2 regions of the Sphingomonas sp. Marseille-Q8236 genome follow, and region 2 is predicted to be linked to the other one. Evidence: riboswitches for the same ligand, from Rfam matches in the RefSeq annotation. Region 2 holds a riboswitch; the other holds the start of a gene.

Region 1 (19,881 bases), on a different contig from region 2:
GGAAGGTAAACCTCCCCGCCCTTCTCGCGGAATTTCTCGCTCATCTCCTGCATCCCCGCCTCGGCGTCTTCCGCCGCGACGAAGGTTTCGACCGGGGCGTTCTGCTTGGCCGCGAACTCGCGCACTTCCTGCGTGATCTTCATCGAGCAGAATTTCGGGCCGCACATCGAACAGAAATGGGCGGTCTTGGCGCCCTCGGCCGGGAGCGTCTGGTCGTGGTAGGATTCCGCCGTGTCGGGGTCGAGCGACAGGTTGAACTGGTCGCGCCAGCGGAACTCGAAGCGGGCGCGGCTCAGCGCGTCGTCGCGCATCTTGGCGGCCGGGTGCCCCTTGGCCAGATCGGCGGCATGGGCGGCCAGCTTGTAGGTCACCACCCCGACCTTCACGTCGTCGCGATCGGGCAGGCCCAGATGCTCCTTGGGCGTAACGTAGCAGAGCATCGCCGTGCCGTACCACCCGATCATCGCCGCGCCGATCCCGCTGGTGATATGGTCGTAGCCCGGCGCGATGTCGGTGGTCAGCGGCCCGAGCGTGTAGAAGGGGGCCTCGCCGCACGCCTCAAGCTGCTTGTCCATATTCTGCTTGATCTTGTGCATCGGCACATGGCCCGGCCCCTCGATCATCACCTGCACGTCCTGTTCCCACGCGCGCTTGGTCAGCTCGCCCAGCGTGTAGAGCTCGGCGAACTGCGCCTCGTCATTGGCGTCCGCGATCGCGCCGGGGCGCAGGCCGTCGCCCAGCGAATAGGCGATGTCGTACGCCTTCATGATCTCGGTGATCTCGTCGAAGCGTTCGTAGAGGAACGACTCCTTGTGATGCGCCAGGCACCATTTCGCCATGATCGATCCGCCGCGCGACACGATGCCGGTGACGCGCTTGGCGGTCAGCGGGATATAGGGCAGGCGCACGCCCGCATGGATGGTGAAATAGTCGACGCCCTGCTCGGCCTGTTCGATCAGCGTGTCACGGAAGATGTCCCAGGTCAGTTCCTCGGCGATGCCGCCGACCTTTTCCAGCGCCTGATAGATGGGAACGGTGCCGATCGGCACGGGCGAGTTGCGGATGATCCATTCGCGCGTGTCGTGGATGTTGCGCCCCGTCGACAGGTCCATGACCGTGTCCGCGCCCCAGCGGATCGACCAGACCAGCTTGTCGACCTCGGACGCGACGTTGGAGGCGACCGCCGAATTGCCGATATTGGCATTGATCTTGACCAGGAAGTTGCGGCCGATCGCCATCGGTTCGGATTCGGGGTGGTTGATGTTGTTGGGGATGATCGCCCGGCCGCGCGCCACTTCGTCGCGGACGAATTCGGGGGTCACGTAATCGGGGATGCTCGCGCCGAAGCTCTCGCCGTCGCGGACATAGTCCTTGAGCATCTCGCGGCCCAGATTCTCGCGGGTCGCGACATATTCCATTTCGGGCGTGATGATGCCGCGCCGAGCATAGTGCATCTGGCTGACGTTCATGCCCGGCTTGGCGCGTAGCGGGCGGTTCAGCCCGGTGCGCGGGAATTGCGGCACGCCGCCCGACCGGTCGGGGCCCAGCTGGCCATTATCCTCGGGGCGGATCTCGCGGCCGTCATAGGCCTCGACATCGCCGCGTCCCTCGATCCAGGCACGGCGGCGCTGGGGAAGGCCCGCCATGATATCGATGCGGGCGTTCGGATCGGTGTACGGGCCGGACGTGTCATAGACGCGCAGCGGCGGCTCGCCCGAGGACGGGTCGAGATGGATTTCGCGCATCGCGACATCCAGCGGCCCGACATGAATCTTCTTCGACCCACGAATGGGGCCGGTGGTGACGCCAATTTCAGCCTTTGCGGGAATATCTGCCATAGTCCACTCCATGCGGAGGAAACGGACCATGAGAGATGGGGCCGCTCCCTCCCTACGCCGGTGTCAGCCGGATCAGGTTCAGCGGGTCGGGGGCTCTTGCCCCCCTCTCAAGCGCAGGCCAGCGCTCCCCCGGGGATAGTCCCTGCATAAGCGGATTTGCGACGGATAAGAAGCGGTTTTGCGCGGAACGCCCCATCGCCGGGGCGAACGACAAAAAAAGCCCCGATCGGGCAGGGGAAGATGGCCGACCGGGGCAGGGATCCTTGGGAAGGATAAAGGCGATCAGCCGCTGGCGGCGCTGGTCCGGACGTTGCCGTTCAGGCCGTTGGGGAAGAAGCCGCCGCCGGTGACCGCCGCCTTGTTCAGATACACGATGTTCAGCACCTGCTGCGGCGTGCGGGTGAAGGCGATGGCATTGGCATCGGCGGGCACGATATTCGCCACCTGCTGCCCATTGACGGTCGCGACGATCCCCTGATCCAGATCGGTCGAGCCATCGAGGCTGTCACGAGCATCCGAAATCTGGCCCGCCGCGGTGATCAGCGACGAGGTGGTCAGCCCCTTGCGATACAGGACCGAGCGGACCAGCCCCGCATGATAGGCCTCCGCCGCATGGATACCCGCCGCCGCCTCGACATAGGTCTTGTTGCTCAAGAGGGTGACGCCGCCCATATAGGCGGTCACACCGACATCCTCGAAGATATAGGCCGCGAGCAGGAAATTCTCGTCCGAGGCATAAGGGTCGAAGGTATCGTTCGCGCCGATCACGCCGGCGGCACGCGCCGCCGCGGTGAAGGCGCCATTGGCATCGCCCGACAGGTTGATCGCCGGTTGCGCCACCGCCGAAGTGCCGAGCGCGGTGCGCAGGAAGTTGACGTGCGCGATCTCGTCCAGGGCAATCTCGCGCGCATATTGCGCGACGATCGGGTCCTTGAACGCGACCCCGCGCGGCTGGCCGCTCGTGCCGGTCGCGACCGCGCCTTGCGTGCCCGTACCCGTCTGGAACGACGCGGCAAGGCCCGTATTGAAAGCGGCATAGCTGTAGAATTGCGCTTCCAGATATTCGAGCTGAAGCGCAAAGTTCAGTACGTCGGCATCGGTCACCGAACCGGTCGGGGCGGTGGTCGGCGTCGGGGTGGGGACGACGATCACGTCGTCATCGTCATTGTTGCAGGCGCCCAGCATCGCCAGTCCGCCCACGGCCCCCGCCCCGGCGGCCATGCGCATGAACCGGCGGCGATCGGCCCGGCGCTTGGCCGAGGCTTCGTCGATGACGTCGAGAATGAAGCGTTCTTCGCTCATGATGATAATCCTCTCGAAACGAGGAAAAAGGGATTAGTTCGCCGCGCTGGCGCGCAGGGTGCCGTTCACGCCCGCCGGGAAGAAGCCCCCGAGCGTCGCCGCCGCATTGTTCAGATAGACGATGTTGAGCACCTGCTGCGGCGTCCGGCTGAACGCGATGCCGTTATTGTCGAGCGGCACGATATTGGACACGAGCTGACCATTGACGGTCGTCTGCGCGATCCCCTGGTCGAGATCGGTCGAGCCGTCCAGACTGTCGCGGGCGTCCGAGATGCGGCCTGCAGCGGTGATCAGCGAGGACTGCGGGTTGGCCATGTCATAGCCGAGGCCGTAAAGCGTCGTGCGGACGATCGCGGCATGATAGGCCTCGACCGCCAGGATGCCCGCAGCGGCCTGAAGGAAGGTCTTGTTGCTGATCAGCGGCGACGCCCCCTTATAGGCGGTCACGCCGACATCCTCGAAGATATACGCACCCAGCAGGAACGCGGTCGGCGAGGCATAGGGGTTGAAGGTCTCGTTGGCACCGACCACGCCCGCCGCGCGAGCCGCCGCCGTGAACGGGCCATTGGCATCGCCGGAAATGTTGATCGCCGGTTGCGCCACGGCGGCACTGCTCAGCGCGGTGCGCAGGAAGGCGACATGGGCGGCTTCGTCGGCGGCAATCTCGCGCGCATATTGGCCGATGATCGCGTCGCCGCTGTTACCGGTCGCAAAATTGACCTGCGCGCCGCCGGTCACCGCACCCTGCGTGCCCGTACCCGTCAGTTGGCTGGCGGGCAGGCCCGTGCCGTTGGCGGCATAGGCATAGAATTGCGCTTCGAGATATTCGAGGTTCAGCGCGAAGTTCAGAATATCGGTGTCGGTAATCGCTGCCTGCGCTCCGGCCCGGCTGGTCAGGGTAAAGGCGGTCACGCCCGCCGCCGCCGCGCCGATCGCCGTCTTGAAGAAGTCGCGCCGCCGATTGCGGCGCTCGACCCGCGCGTCGAACGCGTCGAGCAGTTGTGCGCTTTCCGTCATCATGCTCCTCCCAGTAAGGAACCAAGATGAGAGCTTCTGTATTTGAGTCACCGTCAGAAGATCTCATAAAGGGGTATGGCCGAAGACTTCGCATGCAAAGTTTTCGGCCGAACCATGAAGCGAAACGTGACCCCGGAAAAAAAGACGCAACTTTTGTTAAATAAATGCTTTTGCCATAAGAATTGTAGGCAGGCCGCTTACGGAGCCAGCCTGACCGATTGCGCCTCCGCCAGATAGACCGCGAACAGTTCGTCCGGGTCGCTCCATTGCGCTACGGGTGTCCACTCGCCGGCGCGCAGCAGTATGCGGGCGTCACGCGGGCCGTATTTATGGCTGTTCTCGGTATGGATGGTCTCACCCGCCGCCATGGCAAAGGGCCGACCCTCGACGGTGAAGTCCACGTCGCGCTCCGCCGACAGATGCATTTCGATCCGCGACCGGTCGTCGTTCCACACCGCACGATGGCGGAAGGCCTCGACCGGGATGGTGCCGTCGAGTTCGCGATTGATCCGGTCGAGCAGATTGCGGTTGAAGGCCGCCGTCACCCCCTGGGCATCGTCATAGGCGGGAACGAGAATATTGGTGGGCTTGGCGCGATCCATCCCGATCAGCAGCATCGCCCCCTCGCCCAGCGATCCGCGCATCGCGCGCAGCAGGTCGGTCGCCATGGCGGGCGTCATGTTGCCGATGGTCGATCCGGGGAAGAAGCCCAGCTTCGGCGCGTCCGCCACCATCGCGGGCAGCGTCAGCGGTCGCATGAAATCCCCCTCCAGCGGATGGATGGGAAGATCGGGAAAGGCCTGTTGCAGATTGCGGGCGGATTCGCGCAGGAAGTCGCCGGAAATGTCGATCGGCACATAGGCCGAAGGCTCGACGCAGCGGAGCAGAACGGGTGTCTTCGTAGAGGAACCCGATCCGAACTCGACCACCGCGCGCCCCTTGCCGACATGCGCGACCAGTTCGGGGCACATGGACTTCAGGATCGCGGTTTCGGTGCGGGTGGGATAATATTCGGGCAGGTCGGTGATCGCCTCGAACAATTCCGAACCGCGCCGGTCATAGAACCAGCGGGCGGGAATGGCGCGCGGGCGACGCTCCAGTCCGGCAAGCACGTCCGCGCGGAAGGCGGGGTCGGCCAGGGACATCTGCCCGTCCTCGATCTCAGGCTTCAACATGGTCACAGGTCCTTTGCCAGACGGACGCCGGTGAACTGCCAGCGTTGATGGGGGTAGAAGAAGTTGCGGTAGCTGGCGCGGCCATGCCCTCGCGGGGTCGCGCAACTGCTGCCGCGCAGGACGAACTGCCCGTTCATGAACTTGCCATTATATTCGCCGACCGCGCCCTCTACGGCGCGAAAGCCGGGATAGGGGCGATAGGCGCTGCCGGTCCATTCCCAGACATCGCCGAAAAAGGCGGGGCCATCGGTAGCGGGGCGGGGTTCGATCGCCCCCGCTGCGTCCATCTGATTGCCGCTCGAAGCATCAAAGCCAGAGGCCGCCGCCTCCCATTCCATCTCGGTCGGCAGCCGCGCACCGGCCCATGTGGCAAAGGCATCCGCCTCGTAGAAGCTGACATGCGTCACTGGCGCGGCCGGATCGACCGCGCGCCGCCCGTCCAGCCCGAACCGGGTCCAGCCGCCGTCGCGCATCTCCCAATAAAGCGGCGCGCCGACGTCTTCCGCCTTCACCCAGGCCCAGCCGTCCGACAGCCAGAGCCGGGGATCGCGATAGCCGCCATCGTCGATGAACTGCATCCATTCGGCATTGGTGACGGTGCGGTCCGCCAGCGCATGGGGATGGAGCAGCGCATCGTGACGCGGCCCTTCGCAGTCGAAGGCGAAACCCTGTCCGTCATGCCCCATCTGCACGATGCCGGTCCGCCCCGCGATCCAACCGATCGGGCCCGGCATGGCGACCGGCGTCTTGGGCAGGGGCGCATAGAGCGCAGGCTCCAGCGGGTTTTCGGAAAAGAGGTGGAGGATGTCGGTGACGAACAGTTCCTGATGCTGTTCCTCATGATGACAGCCCAGCGCCACCAGCTCGCGCGCCGCCTCGGGCAGGTCGGGCAGCGCGGCGAGCAGCGCCGCATCGACATGAACGCGATAGGCGCGCACCTCGTCCAGCGTCGGGCGGGTGATCATCCCCCGGCGGTGGCGCGCATGACGCTTGCCCTCGGCCTCATAATAGCTGTTGAACAGGAACGGGAAGCGCGGATCGTGGAGCGCATAGCCCGGCACATGGTCGCGCAGCACGAAGGTTTCAAAGAACCAGGTCGTATGCGCCATATGCCATTTGGCGGGCGAGGCGTCGGGCATCGACTGCACAGTCGCATCGGCGTCGGACAAAGGCTCGGCAAGGGCGAGCGTCAGTGCGCGCACCGACCGATAGCGGGACGCCAGATGATCGGTAGGCGTCACGGCCGTCACGGGGGACGGTATTGAAGTCGGCATAGGGCGCTCCCCGGATAGCGGGGGACCCGGCCGGCCCTTTACCGTTCCGTGCGCACCCCTCCTGGAACCCAAAGAACGTCCGATGCGCCGCTTTGGTTCATCACCCGCGCCGCGACAAACAGCCAGTCCGACAATCGGTTGAGATAGGCGAGCGCAGGCGGATTGATCGCCTCCTGCTCGCCCAGCGCCACGCTGGCCCGTTCCGCTCGCCGGGCGATGGCGCGGGCCAGATGCAGATGCGCCGCCGCACTGGTGCCGCCGGGCAGGATGAAGCTGGTGAGCGGCGTCAGGCGCGCATTCATCGCGTCGATCTCCTTTTCCAGCCGCACGACCTGTTCAGGCAGGATGCGCAGCGCGCCCTGGACGTCGCCGGGGGTGGCCAGATCGGCGCCCAGATCGAACAGATCGTTCTGGATATGCGTCAGCGACGCGGCCAGCGGCCCGTCGATAGCGAGCAAGGCGACGCCGATCGCGCTGTTCGCCTCGTCCACCTCGCCGATCGCGACCATGCGCGCATCCGCCTTGGACCGGCGCGAGCCGTCGACCAGGCCGGTGGTGCCCTCGTCGCCGGTACGGGTGTAGATTTTCGTCAGCTTGACCAAGGGATCAAGTCCGCCCTGCCAGGAACAGCAGCAGCACGACGATGGTAATCGCCAGCGCCTGGAAGAAGATGCGCTGCTGCATCATCCGGTTGGACTTGAGCTGCGACGCGGCCGGCCCCTCGCCCTTCGCCTCGGCCGTGGCCTCCTGCAGGAACGAGATGATGCCACGCACCAGCGCGACGACGGTGGCGATCATCGCCGCGATCAGCAGGATGACGAGGAAAGTGCTCATCCCCGAAGCTTACGCCTCCCCCAGCCGAAATCCAGCGGGAAGCATATTGCGGCGCAGCGCGTCCGCCAGTGCGCGCCCATCTTCGCCACCCTCTCGCATCGCCGCCAGCGCGGGCGCGCCGTGACGCTTGGCCAGACGTTGTCCATCCGCCCCGACGATCAACGGATGGTGATGATAGCGCGGCGTCGGCAGACCGAGCAGCGCCTGTAGCAGCCGGTGGACATGGGTCGCCTCGAACAGGTCGACGCCGCGCACCACGTCGGTCACGCCCTGCGCCGCGTCGTCCACGGTCACCGCCAGATGATAGCTGGCGGGCGCATCCTTGCGCGCCAGGATGACGTCGCCATGGCTCAGCGGATCGGCGACGATTGCCCCTTCGCGTTCGTCATGCCAGTGAAGCGCGCCCACCCGCTCGACCGCACGCGCCATGTCGATCCGCCAGCCATGCGGATCCCCCATCCGCGCGCCACGCTCGTGATGCGACAGATGGCGGCACGTCCCCGGATAGAGCGGCGTGGCCCCATGCGGCGCGGACAGGCTGGCGGCGATTTCGGCGCGCGTGCAGAAACAGGGATAGAGCAGGTCCGCCAACCGCCCCTGTGCCGCCGCATAATGATCCAGTCGTTCGGACTGGAAGGACAGATCGTCCCATTCCAGCCCCAGCCATTCCAGGTCGCGCAAGATCGTCTCGACATGTTCGGGGCGGCTGCGCGTGCCGTCGATATCCTCGATCCTGAGCAGGAAACGGCCACCGCCGCGCCGCGCCAGATCATGCGCGCGAACCGCCGACAGGGCATGGCCCAGATGCAGCCGCCCGGTCGGGCTGGGCGCGAAACGCGTCACGGGACCCACTCCGCTCATCGCCCACCCCCTTGACCGCGATTCCCGTCCCATGCTGTCATAGCCATGTCACGCTGCTGGGCGAAAGGCGCAGCAGTACCACGAAGGGAGGAGCTGTGTTTCATCCCGACCTGATCCGACACCCGGATAGTTGTCCGGCGCTCGTACTGAATGCGGACTATACGCCGCTGTCCTATTACCCGCTGTCGGTCTGGCCCTGGCAGACCGCGGTGAAGGCCGTGTTCCTCGACCGGGTGGATATCGTCGCCCATTATGAGCGCGAGGTGCGCAGCCCGACCGCCAAGGTCAAGCTGCCCTCGGTCATCGCGCTGAAGCAATTCGTGAAGCCGTCGCAATTCCCGGCCTTTACCCGCTTCAACCTGTTCCTGCGCGACCGTTTTTCCTGCCAATATTGCGGATCGCACCGCGACCTGACCTTCGACCATGTCATTCCCCGCGCCCAAGGCGGCCGGACGACCTGGGAAAATGTCGTCACCGCCTGTGCGCCCTGCAATCTGAAGAAGGGCGGACGCACCCCGCGACAGGCCGGAATGCCGCTGCATATCGAGCCGATCCGCCCAACAAACTGGCATTTGCAGGAACATGGCCGCAGCTTCCCGCCCAATTATCTGCATGAAACATGGCACGACTGGCTGTACTGGGACGTTGAGCTGGAAGCGTAACGAACCGTTGGGAGTCGGGAATGCGGGATTGGGCGATAGGCCTCGGGCTGGTGGCGATGATGGCGACGGCGGCGTGCGGCAAGAAGGAAGAGAACCGTGCCGAAGCCGATCGCGCTGCCGCCAAGGCCGGCTTCGTTCCGCCATCCGTGACCAGCCGTGTCGATTTCGGCGGCATGATGGCGCGCCGCTTCCGCGAACTGGACCGCGACGGCAATGACATCATCACCGCCGAGGAAATGCCCACCACCAATTCGCGTCTGTGGGAGTTGGACCGCAACAAAGACGGCGAGATCACCGAAAGCGAATTTTTCGAGGGGATGCTGGCGCGGTTCGACCGGATGGACTTGAATCGTGACGGCACGGTGACCTCCGAGGAACGCGAAGCCTCGCGCACCGAACGCCCCGCCGCGCCGACCAACCCGGTGGCGACGGGGGCCACCAATGGCGAACCGGGGAATATGAACTGAGCCTAACGAGGGCCGCCGCCGGATCGTTCGCCGTACAACTCTCCCCTCAACAGGGATCGGCGCTGGGCAGGATCGGCAGTGATCGCTCCCACTCTCCGCCATGCGCGGGCTCGATCGACAGCACGAGGCGACGATCACCGCCAGGCGGCGCACGGTGGAGGATCATGGGCGGGTCTAGCAGCATCCGCCCCTTGAACACGCCCACCGCCCCGGTCGGAACCTCGCAGATCGCGTCCAGCCCATCGACGCAGCACCATTGAATGCCTGGGCCGATATAGGTGCATCGCAGCGCGAGGGGGGTGCGGTCGGCGTGGAACTGGTGGCCGTCCCCTCCGTGGCCGACCGCGAGCCGGACGCGCAGACAATCCTCGCCGGTCAGCGCGGCGAGACGCCGGACGAGACGGTCGATGTCCGCCCCCAGCATCTCGCACACCGCCCGCGCATATCCCGCCGCGTGCAAGGAGGCCTCGATCGACCCACCGAGATCGGTCTCGACCGACAGGCTGTCGACACCGTTCAGGTCGAGCGCGTCCAGCGCCGCCCGGAGCGGCGGGGGCAACCGACGCCACCAGATGGCCAGAGCCGTATCGGGCCGCGCGATATGATCGAGCAGCGCGCTATCGCCACCGATGGCGACCCGCCGCGCCATGCCGATCGCGGTCATCGCCCCGGCGTTACGGCTGATAGGGCAGCGACGACTGGTGAAGGATGATCCGCACCTTCCCATCCTCGCATTGCTTGAACACGAAGCTCTTGTTCACGAAGATGTGGCTGTCATCCTCGCCGATGAAGTGGACGTTGCACTGCACGATCGCCAGGTCGCCGCGCAGGATATAGTCGAGCTTGCTGTACCAGACCTTCACCCAGGGCTTCAGCTTGAACCCCTTGTCGTCCGGGAAGTCCGGATTGCCGCCGATGAAATAGGCGAGCGCCCCCTCCTTGGTCGGTCGATAGGTCTTTGCGCCGAAGGTCAGCGTCGGCTTGAACAGCACCTTGCCATGGTCGTAATCATAATTGTCGCTCAGGATCCGGGAGGCGAAGGCCCCGACGTCGCCGCCTTCGGCATGAACCCGGCCGACCGCCACCACATTGTCGCACCATGTCTGTAACGCCGTGTGGACCAGCTCTTCGGTAAACATAGCCCCTACCTTTCTCTAATGATCGTGGTGTCGTCCGGCGCCTGCGCGATCGCGCTTCCGCCAGTTGCAAACCACGCCAACCCATATTGTTAATGATATTACATATCTTCGCTAATGTGTGAGGAAATCTTGCTGTTGGCGCTGCCCCGATCGAAAAAGCTGCGAACCGATTGGCTTAAACGCAACTTTAGGGCATGACGGCACAAGATATTATACGAACATTGCCATCTGCAATCGGTTGACGCCCGGCCTATTGCGTTGCAGCAATGCGCGCATGAACAAATTGCCTCCCATCGCGAACAACGCCGATATCCGTTTCCTGGGCTCGCAACTGGGCGATGTGATCCGCCGCTATGGTGGAGACGCGCTGTTCGAGGCGACCGAGGCGATTCGCCGTGCGTCGGTCGACCGCTATCGCGGGCTGGGCGAGGACGGCTCTGTCGACCTGCAACTCGAACGGCTCGCGCTCGACGAGACGCTGGATTTCGTGCGCGGCTTCATGCTGTTCTCGATGCTCGCCAATCTCGCCGAGGATCGGCAGGGGATCGCGCGCGAGCCGGGCACCGATATTGGCGAAGTGCTGGAGACGCTGGCGGCCAAGGGCATCGACCGAGAGGCGGCGATGGAGTTGCTGGCCCGCGCGCTCGTCGTTCCAGTGCTGACCGCGCACCCGACCGAGGTGCGCCGCAAGAGCATGATCGATCACCGCAACCGAATCGCCGAATTGCTGGCGATGCGCGATGCGGGCCGCGACGTCACCCCCGATGGCGACGATGTGGAGGCGGCGATCGGTCGCCAGATCGCGCTGTTGTGGCAGACCCGCGTCCTGCGCCGTGAACGCCTCTATGTCACCGACGAGGTGGAAACCGCGCTCTCCTACTTGCGCGACGTGTTCCTGCCGGTGCTGCCCGCCCTCTACCAGCGCTGGGACAAGGCGTTCGGCGCGCGCGTGCCCGCATTCCTGCGTCCGGGTTCGTGGATCGGCGGTGACCGTGACGGCAATCCCTTCGTCACCGCCGACTCGCTGACCACCGCGCTCGCCCAGGCCGCCGATGCGGTGCTGACCCATTATTGCGAGGGGGTTCACGCGCTGGGGGCCGAACTCTCCATCTCGACCGAACATTCCGAGGTGGACGAGGCCGTGCTGGCCCTGGCCGATGCGAGCGGCGACGAAGCCTTGAGCCGCACCGACGAACCCTATCGCCGCGCGCTGTCGGGCATCTATGCGCGGCTGGCGGCCACCCATCGGGCATTGACCGGCAAGACCCCGCCCCGCCCCGGCCGCCTGACCGGTGAGCCCTATCCCGACCCCAAGGCGCTGCGCACCGATCTGGTCGCGATCGCGCGCGGTCTGGCGGCACGCGGCGACGGGGCGCTGGCCAGCGGCGGTGCGCTGGGGCGGCTGATCCGCGCGGTCGAAACCTTTGGATTCCACCTCGCCACGCTCGACCTGCGGCAGAATTCGGCGGTGCATGAACGCGTCGTCGCCGAACTGCTCAAGGTGGCTGGGGTCGAGGCGGATTATCTGGCGCTGGACGAGGATGCGCGCATCGCGCTGCTCCGCCGCGAACTCGCCAACGCCCGACCGCTGTTCAGCCATTATGCGGACTATTCGGACGAGACCCGCTCCGAACTCGCCATCGTTCAGGCCGCCGCCGATGCGCATGCCAAATACGGCCCGAAGTGCCTGACCAACTATATCGTCTCGATGGGCAAGTCGGTGTCCGACCTGCTCGAAATCAACCTGATGCTGAAGGAATTCGGCCTTTATCGTCCCGGCGAACCCGCCACTGCCGCGATCATGGCGGTGCCCCTGTTCGAGACGATTGAGGATCTGGAGGCGGGTCCCGAGATCATGCGCGCCTATTTCGCGCTGCCCGAGATCGCCGCCATCGTCCGCGCGCGCGGGCATCAGGAGGTGATGATCGGCTATTCGGACTCGAACAAGGATGGCGGTTACCTGACCTCCACCTGGTCGCTGTCCAAGGCGTCGAGCGCCTTCCGCCCGGTCTTCGAGGAAGCGGGCGTGCGGATGCAGCTGTTCCACGGGCGCGGGGGCGCGGTGGGACGGGGCGGCGGCAGCGCCTTCGCCGCGATCCGCGCCCAGCCGCACGATACGGTGCAGGGCCGCATCCGAATCACCGAACAGGGCGAGGTGATCGCGGGCAAATATGGCACGCGCGATTCCGCACTGACCAATCTCGAGGCGATGGCATCGGCGACACTGCTCGCCAGCCTGGAGCCGGACCGGCTGTCGGCGGCGGACAATGCGCGCTTCACCACCGCGATGGAGGAGATGTCGGCGACCGCCTTCACCACCTATCGCGACCTGGTCTATGGCACCGAGGGTTTCCGCACCTTCTTCCGCCAGATGACCCCCATCGCGGAGATTGCGGGCCTGAAGATCGGCAGCCGCCCGGCCAGCCGCAAGAAGTCCGACGCGATCGAGGACCTGCGCGCCATCCCCTGGGTGTTCAGCTGGGCGCAGGCGCGCGTCATGCTGCCCGGCTGGTTCGGCGTCGGCACCGCCATCGCCAATTTCGAGGACAAGGCGCTGCTGGCCGACATGGCCAAGAACTGGCCGTTCTTCGCCGCGACGCTGGCGAATATGGAGATGGTGCTCGCCAAGTCGGACATCGGCATCGCGCGCCGCTATGCCGGGCTGGTCGAGGACGAAGCCTTGCGGGATTCGATCTTCGGGCGCATCCATGACGGCTGGCACCGCGCGCGCGACGGGTTGCTGACCGTGACGGGGCAGACGCGACTGCTGTCGGACAATCCCGCGCTGGAGGCGTCGATCCGCCTGCGCCTGCCCTATATCGAGCCGCTGAATTTGCTCCAGATCGAGCTGATGAAGCGCCACCGCGCGGGCGAGGACGATCCGCGCATCGGCGAGGGCATCCTGCTGTCGATCAACGGCATCGCCACCGCGCTGCGCAACAGCGGGTAAGAACGTGACCGATTTCGTGGTCCGGTACGAAGGTGGCCTGCGCTGCCGGACCGAGCATCCCGACTCCGGCGCGGTGCTGGTCACCAATGCCTCTCAGGAACTGGGGGGCAGCGGCGAGGGCTTTTCGCCGAGCGATTTGCTGTCGGTATCGCTGGGCGGTTGCGTGCTGAGCATCATGGCGATGGCGGGGCGCGTCGCCGGGCTGGAGCTGGCGGGCGCGACGGCGACCGTCACCAAGGAGATGGGCAACGCCCCGCGCCGGATCACGACGCTGGCCGTGACGGTGCGCGTGCCGGGACGCTATGATCCGGCGCAGCGCAAAAGGCTGGAAGCGGCGGCGGCGGCCTGCCCGGTCCATGCGGTGCTGGGCATCGACGCGCCGATCGCCATTCTGTGGGACGAGGACTGACGGCCCGATGGCCTTCCTTCCCTCGCCCCTCGCAGAGGGGAGAGGGTTGCGCAGACTTGGTCTTTGCGAAAGCAAAGGCTTAGTCGGAGCTGGGTGAGGGGTGGGCGCTCGCTTGGCGAGCGCGCGAGCCTTTCGGCTCGCTCAACCCCTCACCCAAGCTGTGCTAGCCAGCAGGCTGGCAAGCTTCGCTAACCCTCTCCCCTGTCCAGGGGAGAGGGGAAGAAGAAGAAGCAATGCTGAATGTCGATCCGCCGGAAAGGAATTCAGCGCCCGACCTGCCGCGCTTCCTCGGCGGCAAAGCCCTCGACCATCGCGCGGAAGGTCGCCTCCGCCACATCGGGGTTCACCCCCTGCCGCGCGACCTTTTCGCGGATGGGCGCCAGGATCTGCCGGATTCGCACCTCGCCCAGATTGCGGCAGCACGGCGTCGGCGCGGGGCTCGCGGCGGTCAGCAGGGCGGCCGCTACGGGCGAGAGCATCGATCGCATATCCGATTCTCCCGGTGGAAGCCGGCGGACGGATACGCCCCCAGGCTTCGACCGGCCAAGCCCGCAGCCCTTCGATCGGCCGCGCGGACGGGTGCGGCCGTCGTGGATCGCTCAGGCGAGCGCGCGTTGCCGCTCGCCGCGTTCGTGCGCCAGCAGCCATTGCTTGACCGCCAGCCCGCCCGCAAAGCCGGTCAGCGTCCCGTTCGCGCCGATCACCCGGTGGCACGGCGTCACGATCGACAACGGATTACGGCCATTCGCCGCCCCCACCGCACGCGAGGCCCCCGGCCGCCCGATCGCGGCGGCCAGCGCGGCGTAGCTGCGCGTCTCGCCATAGGGAATGGCGTTCAGGCCGGTCCACACCGCTTTCTGGAAGTCCGTGCCCTCGGGATCGAGCGGCAGGTCGAAGGTGCGGCGCCGTCCCTCGAAATAGTCGCGCAACTGGCGCACCGCCTCGGCCAGGACGGCATGGGCGGGATCGTCGCGCCGTTCGGGCAACCGGACCCGCCCTGCCCTCTCCTCGGCCCACAGGATGGCGCGCAGGCCGCGCTCGCTGGCGACAAGGGTCAGTTCGCCGACCGGCGAGGCCATGGTGCATTCGCTCAACATGGGACCGACCCTAGCCGATCCCCGCGCCCCGCGCGTCCCGCTTCTTGCGGTCAAACCATGAAGGGCGCGGCGATCTCAGCCGTGACGCGCAACAGCCGGCCGGTGGCGCGGTCGAGCAGCGCCCAGGTCGTCACCGCCTCCACCTTCACCTGCCCCTCGGCATCCAGAAAGCGGACATGCCGGTCGAACCGCGCGCCCTTGGGCGGGTTGGGGACCCAGGTTTCCGCCGTCACCGTTTCCCCCGCCACGACATTGCCGCGATAGTCGATCTCGTGCCGCGTCACGACCCAGACATGCGCCGCGACATGTTCGGGCGGCGCGACCGTTTCCCAATGGGCGGTGGCGATCGCCTGAATCCACTGGACCCAGACGGCGTTGTTCACATGGCCCAGCTCGTCGATATGGTCGGGGCCTGCGGTGATCTGGATCGAAAAGCGGCTCATGCCTGTTCGTTCGGGTCCCTGTACCTTTGCCACAACGCGCGGACGCCCCAGCCGATCGCGGCGGCGACCATGACCAGTGCCGCCGCCATCAGGATATGGCGCAGACTGGGGCGATAGCGCGCCGCCAGTTCCTGGAACGCCTCACCGAACAGATAACCGATGCCGACGAAGATCGAAGCCCAGCATGCGGCGGATGCGGCGTTGACCGCGACGAACAGCCGGGTCGACACTTTGCTAGTGCCCAGTGCCACCGGGCTGATCGTCCGCAGGCCGTAGAGGAAGCGGAAGGCGAAGATGAAGCCGACGGGATAGCGTTCCATCATCCGCGTCACGCGCGCATAGACCCGTCGCTTGCGCAGCTTGGCCACCCAGCGCCCGTCGCGCGACCGGCGGCCGATGGTGAAGAAGATCTGATCCGCCAGGAACGACCCCACCGCCGCCGCGACCAGCGTGGCGGGCCAGCCGATCAATCCCTGATGCGCCAGGATGCCGCCGGTGACGACCGCTGTCTCCCCCTCCAGCCCTGCGCCGAGCGCGATCGCGACGACACCATAGCGCGCGACGATCGCCTCGATGCTCAGGATTCCACTCCCATCTGCCACAGGACGAAGGCATGTTCCTCCGCACCTTCCCGCAGGCTCTCGAACCGGCCCGACTTGCCGCCATGCCCGGCGCCCATATTGGTCTTGAGCAGCAGCAGATTTTCGTCGGTCTTGGTCGCGCGGAGCCGGGCGGCCCACTTCGCGGGCTCCCAATAGGTGACGCGCGGATCGTTCAGCCCGCCCGAGATGAACATCGGCGGATAGGCCTGGGCCCGGACATTGTCATAGGGGCTGTAGCTGTGGATCAGCTCGAACGCCGCCTTGTCCTCGATCGGATTGCCCCATTCGGGCCATTCGCCCGGCGTCAGCGGCAATTCGGCATCCATCATCGTGTTGAGCACGTCGACAAAGGGCACGTCGGCGATCACCGCGCCCCAGAGTTCGGGGTCGGAATTGACCACCGCGCCCATCAGCTCGCCGCCCGCCGAGCGGCCCGCAATCGCGATCTGCCCCTGGCTGGTCCAGCCGCCCGCGATCAGCCCATTCGCGACATCGACGAAATCGTGGAAGGTGTTGGTGCGCTTTTCGAGCTTGCCGTCCAGATACCATTGCTGGCCCAGATCGTCGCCTCCGCGAATATGCGCGATGGCATAGGCGAAGCCGCGATCGAGCAGGCTCATGCGGCCCGTGGAGAAGCCCGGCGGGATCGCATAGCCGTAGGCGCCGTACGCATAGAGGAACAGCTTGCCCGACCCGTCGCGCGGGAAATCCTTCGGGTAGACGATCGACACCGGCACCATCGTCCCGTCGCGCGCGGCAATCTTCAGCCGCTCGGTCCGGTACTTGTCCGCGTCATAGCCCGAGGGGATTTCCTGGACCTTCAGCACGGTCAGCCCGCCGGTCGCTACGTCATAGTCATAGACGGTGCCCGGCGTGACCATCGATTCATAGCCCAGGCGCAGGACCGACACGTCATATTCGGGATTGTCGCCCAGGCCCGCCGTGTAGCTCGCCTCGGGGAATTCGATCCGCTGCGCCATGGTTGGCGCGTCGTAGCGGTGGATGGCGATACGGTCCAAACCGCCCTCGCGCCCCTCGACCACGAAGAAGTCCTTATAGCACTCGACCCCGGTCATGTAGAAATGCGGGTTGGGCCCGATCAGCTCGTGCCAGTCGCCGGGTGCCTCGATCGAGGCGGTGCACAGGCGGAATTGCGGGTCCACGTCATTGGTGTGGATGAACAGCGTGCCGTCATGCTCGTCCACATCATATTCGCGGCCCTCCTTGCGGGGCGCGACCAGGATGGGTTCGGCGAAGACATTGTCGGACGGGACCAGCCGCACCTCGCTGGTGACATGGTCGCCGGTCACGATCACGATCCAGTTGCGTGCGGAGGTCTCGGCGACGGCGACGCGGTAGCCCTCGTCATCCTCGTGGAACAGCTCGACATCATCCGCGACCGGCGTGCCCAGCTTGTGGAAGCGCGCATTGTCGGTCCGCCACTGGGCATTGGCCACGCCGTAGAGGAAACCGCTGTCGTCCTTTGTCCAGACGATCTCCGACAACATGCCGGGAATGACTTCCGCCAGGTGTTCGCCGGTGGTCAGGTCCTTGATCCGCACCTCGAACCGTTCGGAGCCATTGTCGTCGATCGCATAAGCGAGGTAGCGGCCATTGTTGCTGATCGAGAAGGCGCCCAGCCGGAAATATTCCTTGCCCTCGGCCAGCGCCGGTTCGTCGAGCAGCAGCTCGTCGGGGCCGCCCGCGACCGGCTTGCGCCACCATTTGCGATATTGCCCGCCCGTCTCGAACGCGGTCCAGTAGAGCCAGTCGCCATCCTTTTGCGGCACGGAGGATTCGTCCTCCTTGATCCGCCCCTTCATCTCTTCATACAGCCGCTCGATCAGCGGCTGGCGCGGGGCCATGACCGCCTCGAAATAGGCGTTTTCCGCCTCGACATAGGACAGGACGTCCTTGTCGGTGACCTCCGGGTAAGCGGGGTCCTTCAGCCAGGCATAGGGATCTTCGATGGTGATGCCATGCGCGGTGAAGCTGTGGGCACGGGTTTCGGCAACGGGCGGAGTCAGCGCAACGGGTTCGGTCATCCCACGGATGTAGCTAGGGTTGGGGTCTGCCGGAAGAGGCGGCGGCTCGGCTATTTCTCATGCCCCGCCATCCCCTCGCTACGTGGCTCCCCAACAACCGTTCACGCTGAGCGAAGTCGAAGCGCACGTTCCGCGCTTGGCCACGAAGGGAATCCCGTGGCCTTCGACTTCGCTCAGGCTGAACGGCGGGCGGGGTTACCTGGCCTTCCACCCATCCGCCAGCGTCCAGCGATCCCGCCAGTGCAGGACCGGCGTCTCGCCCTCCCATTCCACCGGCAGCCAAACATAGCGCCCGTCGATCGCATTTTCCGGCCGCCAGCGATCCGCCATGAAGATGAAGCGCGGCTCGCCACCCGGCCGCTCGGGCGGCAGGGACAGGACGAAGGTCGATTGCGAGTGGAAGGTCGTCTTCTGGTCGATTTCGCTCCCGCGCACCGGATTGCCCAGCGAGCGCCACGGCCCCGTGACCGCGTCCGCGACATAGACACGCCCCGGATTGGGCCGCCACCCGGTCAGGCCCGAAGCGAACATGTAATAGCGCCCCTTCGCCTTGAAGAGCGCGGGCGCCTCGTTCCCGCCATCGGGCAGCGCGCGGACATAATAGCCGTCATGCCGGGTCCAGTCGGGCGCCAGCCGGGCGATCTGCAGCGTCGCATTCTCTTCCGAGGCATAGATGTGCCACGCGGTGCCGCCATCGACGAAGACGGTCATGTCGCGCGCCATCTGTCCGCCGGGAAAGTCGCGCGCCAGGATCGTGCCGGGCGCCTTGTCCTCGGCCGTCGCGTTGGCGGGCCAGATGCCGGGATTGACCCGGCCCGCGTGCAGGAAGCGGAACGGCCCCTGCGGCCGGTCGGCCACGGCGACGCCCGCCTGCGCGGCGCCATATCCCCGCCCCTTGAGTTCCAGATGGAACCACATCACGAATTTGCGAGTGCGCGGATTATAGACCACTTTGGGCCGTTCCAGGATACAGCCCCGCGCGATCGGGCTGGCGGGATCGTCGGACACGGACAGCGCGACCCCTTCGTCGCGCCAGTTCACCAAATCGGTCGAGCTATAGGCATGGACGCCGACCAGCGCGGTATTGCCGCCTTCGCCCGCGGTCTTGTGCTCGCCATGCCACCACCAGCGCCCGCCGTGCCGCAACAGCCCGCCGCCATGGGCGTTGATCGCCACCCCCTTCGTGTCGTTCCACACCTCTCCGGGCCGAAAGGCGTCCAGCCCGACCGCCCGCGCGCCACCGCCCCCGATCAGCGCCGCCGCGCCCGCCCCCACCAGCATATCCCGCCGGTCGATCATCATCCGATCCTCCCAAATGCCCGTCGCAGCGGATCGTATATCGTCTGACAAATTCCTCAAGCCCCCGGAGAGGCTCGACGCTGTACGGGCGCAGGGCTAGACCGGCCCCGTTTCCCATTGCTGTCAGGCCGCTTCTCATGTCCCACTCCGCCCGTCTTGCCGCCCTTCGTGCCGAACTGGCATCCCTTGGCCTTGACGGTTTCGTCGTTCCGCTGACCGACGAGCATATGAGCGAATATGTCGGCGACTATGCGCAGCGGCTGGGCTGGCTGACCGGGTTCGGCGGTTCGGCGGGCAGCGCGGTGGTGCTGGCGGACAAGGCGGCGATCTTCACCGACGGCCGCTATACGCTCCAGGTGCGCGAGCAGGTGTCGGGCGACGACTATGCCTATATCCCCGTGCCCCAGGACAGCGTGGCGGGCTGGCTGGGCCGCGAGACGGCGGCGGGGCAGCGGATCGGCTACGAC
Region 2 (4,848 bases):
GGGGCTGGTCCATCCGTGGCGGGGCGCCATAGTCACGCGATGCGTGATGCAGCCGGGCAAGGGCGGCCCCGGCTGCATAAGCGTGATCATAGGACAGGAACGGGGTCCAGGAGGGGCGGTCGCGATACAGATCCTCCCCCGGCGCCTGACGATGGAGTTCGTACGTCCACTCCCCCATCGCGACCGCGCTAGTCCCCTGCCCCGTACGCAATATTCCGGGCACCGGCATCCTTGAAGCCGCCAGATGGGCGATAAAAGCATGTTCCTCGGCCAGCCCTGCTATGGACCGCACGCGACGATCATGACGCTTGAGGAGGAGTGCGTCGCCCGTCGTATCGATCAGCGTCGCGGCGGAAAATGGTCGCGGAGAGTGCCAGCGCAAAGCTTCGATCCGACCCGCGTCTGGAAAGCACGCCAGCACCGCCGCCGCTTCGTCCGGCGTGATCGCGGGCCAGACAGGGGCTTCCAGAGCGAGCCCCATGCCATGGACTTGGTGGCTGACATGCGCATCCCTGGAAACGGTCACCGTCAAAACCCGCGCGAGACGGTTGCCACGACAGCCGCGCCGCCGCCGATATAATAAGCGGGGGCACTGCCCGTAACGATCGTGCCGCCGCGCCCGACGACGTCACGGGCGTTGGTGCTGACCGACTGCACGCCTGAGAGGACATGCGGGTCGGTCACGTTGATCGCGTTGAGGCGCAGATCGGTACGCTTGCCGTCCAGCAAAGCCGCAAGGTGAACGCCGATCGCCAGATCGAGCGTCGCATAGCCCTTGATGCTCTCGTCATTCATGAATGTCGCATATTGGCGGCCGACATATTTGCCCGCGATGCTGCCGAAGACCAGTCCATCGTCATAGGTGCCACCGCCGCCGAGTTGCAGCGTCGGGCTCGATACCGCGCGCTTGCCCCGCGTCGGCAGATAATCCGCGCCGACGGGCAGATCGTCATCAATCCGCGCCCGTAGATACTCGCCCGAGACATAGACACTGACGCCCTTGGCGGGACGATAGTCGATCTCGGCGTCGACGCCGTAAGAGGTCTGCCCCCCGGCGTTCAGCGTCGAATTGACCTGCGCACCGCCAATGTCGACGACCGTCGCGAGTTGCCGGTTGCGGAACTTATAGTGAAAGCCGGTCACCGAGGCCGACAGGCTGGGGCCGATATAGCGATAGCCCAATTCCTGAGAGACCGAATATTCGTTTTTCAGCGCGTCGGTCCCGCGCGTCGAGACGATGCCGCCATCGTAAAGGTCATAAAGCGTGAATTCATTGGGGGTTCGGAAGTTCGTCGTGACGTTGGCAAACAACTGCTGCCGGTCGTCGATCGCATAATGGACGGCGGCGCGCGGCAAAGCGGCAAAGCTGTCGCCGCGAACGCGGGTCTGCGGCCCAGGCAGATGGTTACGGCCATTGCGGAGCAGATTGACGCCCTTGAAGCCCATATCGAGCGTCAGGCGCGGCGTAAGTGCGATGCTGTCGGCCAGGAAAAAGCTCTTCGTGACCGTGACGGTGCGCTGGTTCTCATAGGCGAGCAGCCGGCCGTCGGCGGTGCGGATCGCCTTGCTGCGATATCCCCATTGGTCGATGGGATGCCCGTCCGCGCCGACCGACGTATAGGTCTGGGTAACGCGGTCCGTCCCATGGTCGAACCACAGGCCCGCGGTGAGCCGGTGGATGCCGGCCTGCAAGGTCAGCTTGCTGACATTGCCGGTCCGCATCTGATCGCCCGTGTAATTGCCCAGGACCGTGGCGACGCCGTCCACCGCCCCCGGCAGCGAAATAGGTGCGCCAAGCTCTTCATCGCCAAGGAAGTTGCCGGTGGTCGAAAGCTGCGTGCCGTAAGGTGAATTGCCGTATCCGAATTGCAGATAGGTCGTGCTGTCGAGCGTCAGGCGATCGTTCAGCGTCACATGCACCGGTGCCGAGGCGTAAAGATTGCGGAACGGCGCCCGGTATAGTCGCCAGTAACTGGTGTTTCCCGGACTATAGCGCGCATCATAGTTGAACCCGCGACCCTTTGCCTCCCACTCGGCCAAGGTCGGGCTGGGATAGGTCGAGGAATTGGCGTTATTATACGACAGGGCTAGGCTGGCACGATTACCGCCGCCCCATTCCCGAAGCAGCTTGGCATCCACATGCTGCCGCGTGTCAAACCCCGCACCGCGCCAATTGTCCGCGCGCGTGTTGGAATAGGACAGGAACGCTTTCCATCCGGTGCTGCCGATCGTCCCCGTATCAAGCCGGACGAACAGGCGGCGCAGCGCGTAGGCACCGAGCGACAGATCGGCAAGCGCCTGGCGCGTGTCCTTGGGATCGTCGAGCGTTAGCGACAACAAGCCCCCCGCCCCGCCGACCGTCGGCGAGTCGATATCTACCGACCCTTGGGCCAGCACGATCCTCCGCAGATTTTCGGGATCTGCAAATTGCGACGGATAGGCGTAATAATAGCCGATGTCATTTTGCGGCGCGCCCTCCATCAGCACCCCGATCTCATCCTGGCCCAGCCCACGAAGGGTCAGGCTGGAGCTGGTCGAAAGACCGTAAGGATCGCTGGAGGCGACGTTCGCGCCGGGCAACAGCGTCACGAGCTGAAACGCGTTGAGGGTCGGGGCCTGCTTGACGATGAAGTCGCTGGAAATCGCGCTTACCGCCTTGGGCTCGGTCTGATCGGGTAGCAGCCCCTCGGGATCGCGGTGACCGATCACGCGAATGTCGCTTCGGGCCTCGGCCGCCTGCTGTGCCGAAGCAGTGCCGGGAAGCATCAGCCATGCCGAGCTCAGCACGACCGCGCTGCACCGAGACATCATTCGACCGCGCACATTCATAATCGGCATCGCCTCAGGTCCACTTCACAGGAAGGGACGACGGAGGAGCCGTCACCCCTCCCTACGCCGGTATGATCCGGATCAGGTTCTACGGGTCACGGGCTGCTGCCCATCTCTCAACCGCGCATCAGCGGTCCCCCGGGGATGCCGCCGTCTAGGCCGTTCCGGCGTCCATGCAAACGGTTATTGCCGACCTATTTGAGAAGCGTGATAAGCCCATCCATCGAATAGGGCTTGCGCAGCAGTCGAAAGCTATGGTTCGCCTGTTCGACAAGAACATGGCTATAGCCGCTGGTCAGAACCGTTTCGAGATCGGGCCAGCGCGTCGCCACGGCCTTGGCCAATTCCAGCCCGCTCATACCGGGCATCACGACATCACTGAAGACGAGGTCGAATTTGTCGGCCGATGTCTCCAACAACGCCAATGCCGCCTCACCGCTTTTCACCCAGGTCACCACCTGTCCGATTTCCTGCAGCAGATCGCGGGCGAACTGACCCACCACGTCATTGTCTTCGACCAACAGCACGCGGTGGGTCGTCAGCTTCGCGCGTCTTTTCTGCAGGGCCGAAGCTCCGGCAGAAATCTCTTCCGGCTTTGCGAGCGGCAGATAGAGCGTGAAGGCGGTGCCCATTCCAATCCGACTATCCACATCGACCTCGCCATTCGACTGTTTGGCGAAACCGTGCACCTGGCTGAGACCCAAGCCGGTCCCCTTCTCAAGACCCTTTGTGGTGAAAAAGGGTTCGAAGATATGGCCGAGCGTCTCGGGCGCGATGCCGGCACCATTGTCCGCAACGCGCACCGCGACGAACCGCCCTGCCCCTGGCCCATGTCCACGGACGGCGGGCACTCCTTCGACGAGCGAGGCGGCAATGTCGAGCGTCCCGCCCGATGGCATCGCATCGCGCGCATTGATGACGAGGTTCAACAGCGCCGTCTCAAACTGGTTGGGGTCCGCGCTGACGATCGCATCCTCACTCGCGCCGATCGTCACCGTGATGGCCGCCCCCACACTCGTTTCGATGATCGGTCGCATCGCCGCGATCCGCGCCGCGACATCGAAAATCTCAGGCTTGAGCGGTTGTCGCCGGGCAAATGCCAGCAACTGCGATGTCAGGGCCGCCGCACGGTCGGCCGTGTCGGAAATCGCATCGAGATAGCGTTGCCGCTTTTCCGGTGCCAGACTAGGCATTTTGAGCAGGTCGACCGAAGAGCGGATGACGGTCAGCAGATTGTTAAAATCGTGCGCGACGCCGCCGGTAAGCCGCCCCACCGCCTCCATCTTCTGCGCCTGCGCCATCGCTTCGCGGGCGCGCTCGACCTCCTTTTGCGCCGCCCAGCGCTCGGTCAGGTCGCGGGTGATCTTGGCGAAGCCGATCAACCTGCCGCTCTCGTCATGGATCGGATCGATCAACACGCCGGCACGAAAGCGGGTACCGTCCTTGCGAACCCGCCAGGCCTCGGTCTCGAACTTGCCAGCCTCGCGCGCGATACGGAGAGCGCGTTCCGGTTCGCCCGCCTGCCGATCCTCCTCGGTATAGAAGCGCGAGAAATGTTCGCCGACAATCTCCATCGCGCTATAGCCCTTGATCGCGGCCGCGCCCGGATTCCAGTTCGTGACCCGCCCATCCGCATCGAGCATATAGACAGCATAGTCCTTCACCCCCTCGACGAGCAGGCGGAAACGCTGTTCGCTCTGTTCCAGCGCGCGCCGCGCCTCCAGCTTGTCGGTGATGTCGCGGGTGACCTTGGCGAAACCGATGAGGCCCCCTTCGTCATCGATGACGGGATCGATGACAACGCTGGTCCAGAAGCGGGTGCCGTCCTTGCGAACCCGCCAGCCCTCTGCCTCGAAGGTCCCGGTGGATGCGGCGGTGGCCAGGGCCCGCTCCGGCAGGTTAACCGCACGGTCTTCCACGGTATAGAAACGCGAGAAGTGCTGGCCGATAATTTCGTCGGCGGAATAGCCCTTGAACCGCTCCGCCCCGGCATTCCAGCTCGCGACATAGCCGTCGCGG

The links. Region 2 has a riboswitch for thiamine pyrophosphate ahead of ACWPWT_RS16740 (TonB-dependent receptor). Riboswitches for the same ligand answer to the same signal wherever they lie in the genome.
Region 1: it holds a riboswitch for thiamine pyrophosphate, as region 2 does, so the genes downstream of both, thiC (phosphomethylpyrimidine synthase ThiC) here and ACWPWT_RS16740 (TonB-dependent receptor) in region 2, are expected to answer to the same signal.

Annotation. Positions count from the first base shown of each region.
Region 1 is NZ_CBCOPO010000001.1:647,859-667,739, forward strand. Features, by position in the region: gene thiC (phosphomethylpyrimidine synthase ThiC) at 1-1,838, opposite strand, end outside; TPP riboswitch at 1,871-1,979, opposite strand; gene ACWPWT_RS03035 (ferritin-like domain-containing protein) at 2,121-3,140, opposite strand; gene ACWPWT_RS03040 (ferritin-like domain-containing protein) at 3,174-4,157, opposite strand; gene egtD (L-histidine N(alpha)-methyltransferase) at 4,355-5,332, opposite strand; gene egtB (ergothioneine biosynthesis protein EgtB) at 5,335-6,606, opposite strand; gene ACWPWT_RS03055 (cob(I)yrinic acid a,c-diamide adenosyltransferase) at 6,645-7,208, opposite strand; gene ACWPWT_RS03060 (twin transmembrane helix small protein) at 7,213-7,440, opposite strand; gene gluQRS (tRNA glutamyl-Q(34) synthetase GluQRS) at 7,450-8,301, opposite strand; gene ACWPWT_RS03070 (HNH endonuclease) at 8,397-8,963, shown strand; gene ACWPWT_RS03075 (hypothetical protein) at 8,984-9,430, shown strand; gene ACWPWT_RS03080 (DUF1826 domain-containing protein) at 9,477-10,094, opposite strand; gene ACWPWT_RS03085 (hypothetical protein) at 10,105-10,569, opposite strand; gene ppc (phosphoenolpyruvate carboxylase) at 10,844-13,519, shown strand; gene ACWPWT_RS03095 (OsmC family protein) at 13,524-13,928, shown strand; gene ACWPWT_RS03100 (hypothetical protein) at 14,192-14,416, opposite strand; gene ACWPWT_RS03105 (methylated-DNA--[protein]-cysteine S-methyltransferase) at 14,528-15,025, opposite strand; gene ACWPWT_RS03110 (acyl-CoA thioesterase) at 15,076-15,468, opposite strand; gene ACWPWT_RS03115 (DedA family protein) at 15,465-16,070, opposite strand; gene ACWPWT_RS03120 (S9 family peptidase) at 16,046-18,115, opposite strand; gene ACWPWT_RS03125 (glycoside hydrolase family 43 protein) at 18,311-19,414, opposite strand; gene ACWPWT_RS03130 (aminopeptidase P family protein) at 19,552-19,881, shown strand, end outside.
Region 2 is NZ_CBCOPO010000002.1:915,026-919,873, reverse strand. Features, by position in the region: gene ACWPWT_RS16745 (phosphotransferase enzyme family protein) at 1-481, opposite strand, end outside; gene ACWPWT_RS16740 (TonB-dependent receptor) at 529-2,766, opposite strand; TPP riboswitch at 2,871-2,980, opposite strand; gene ACWPWT_RS16735 (PAS domain S-box protein) at 3,024-4,848, opposite strand, start outside.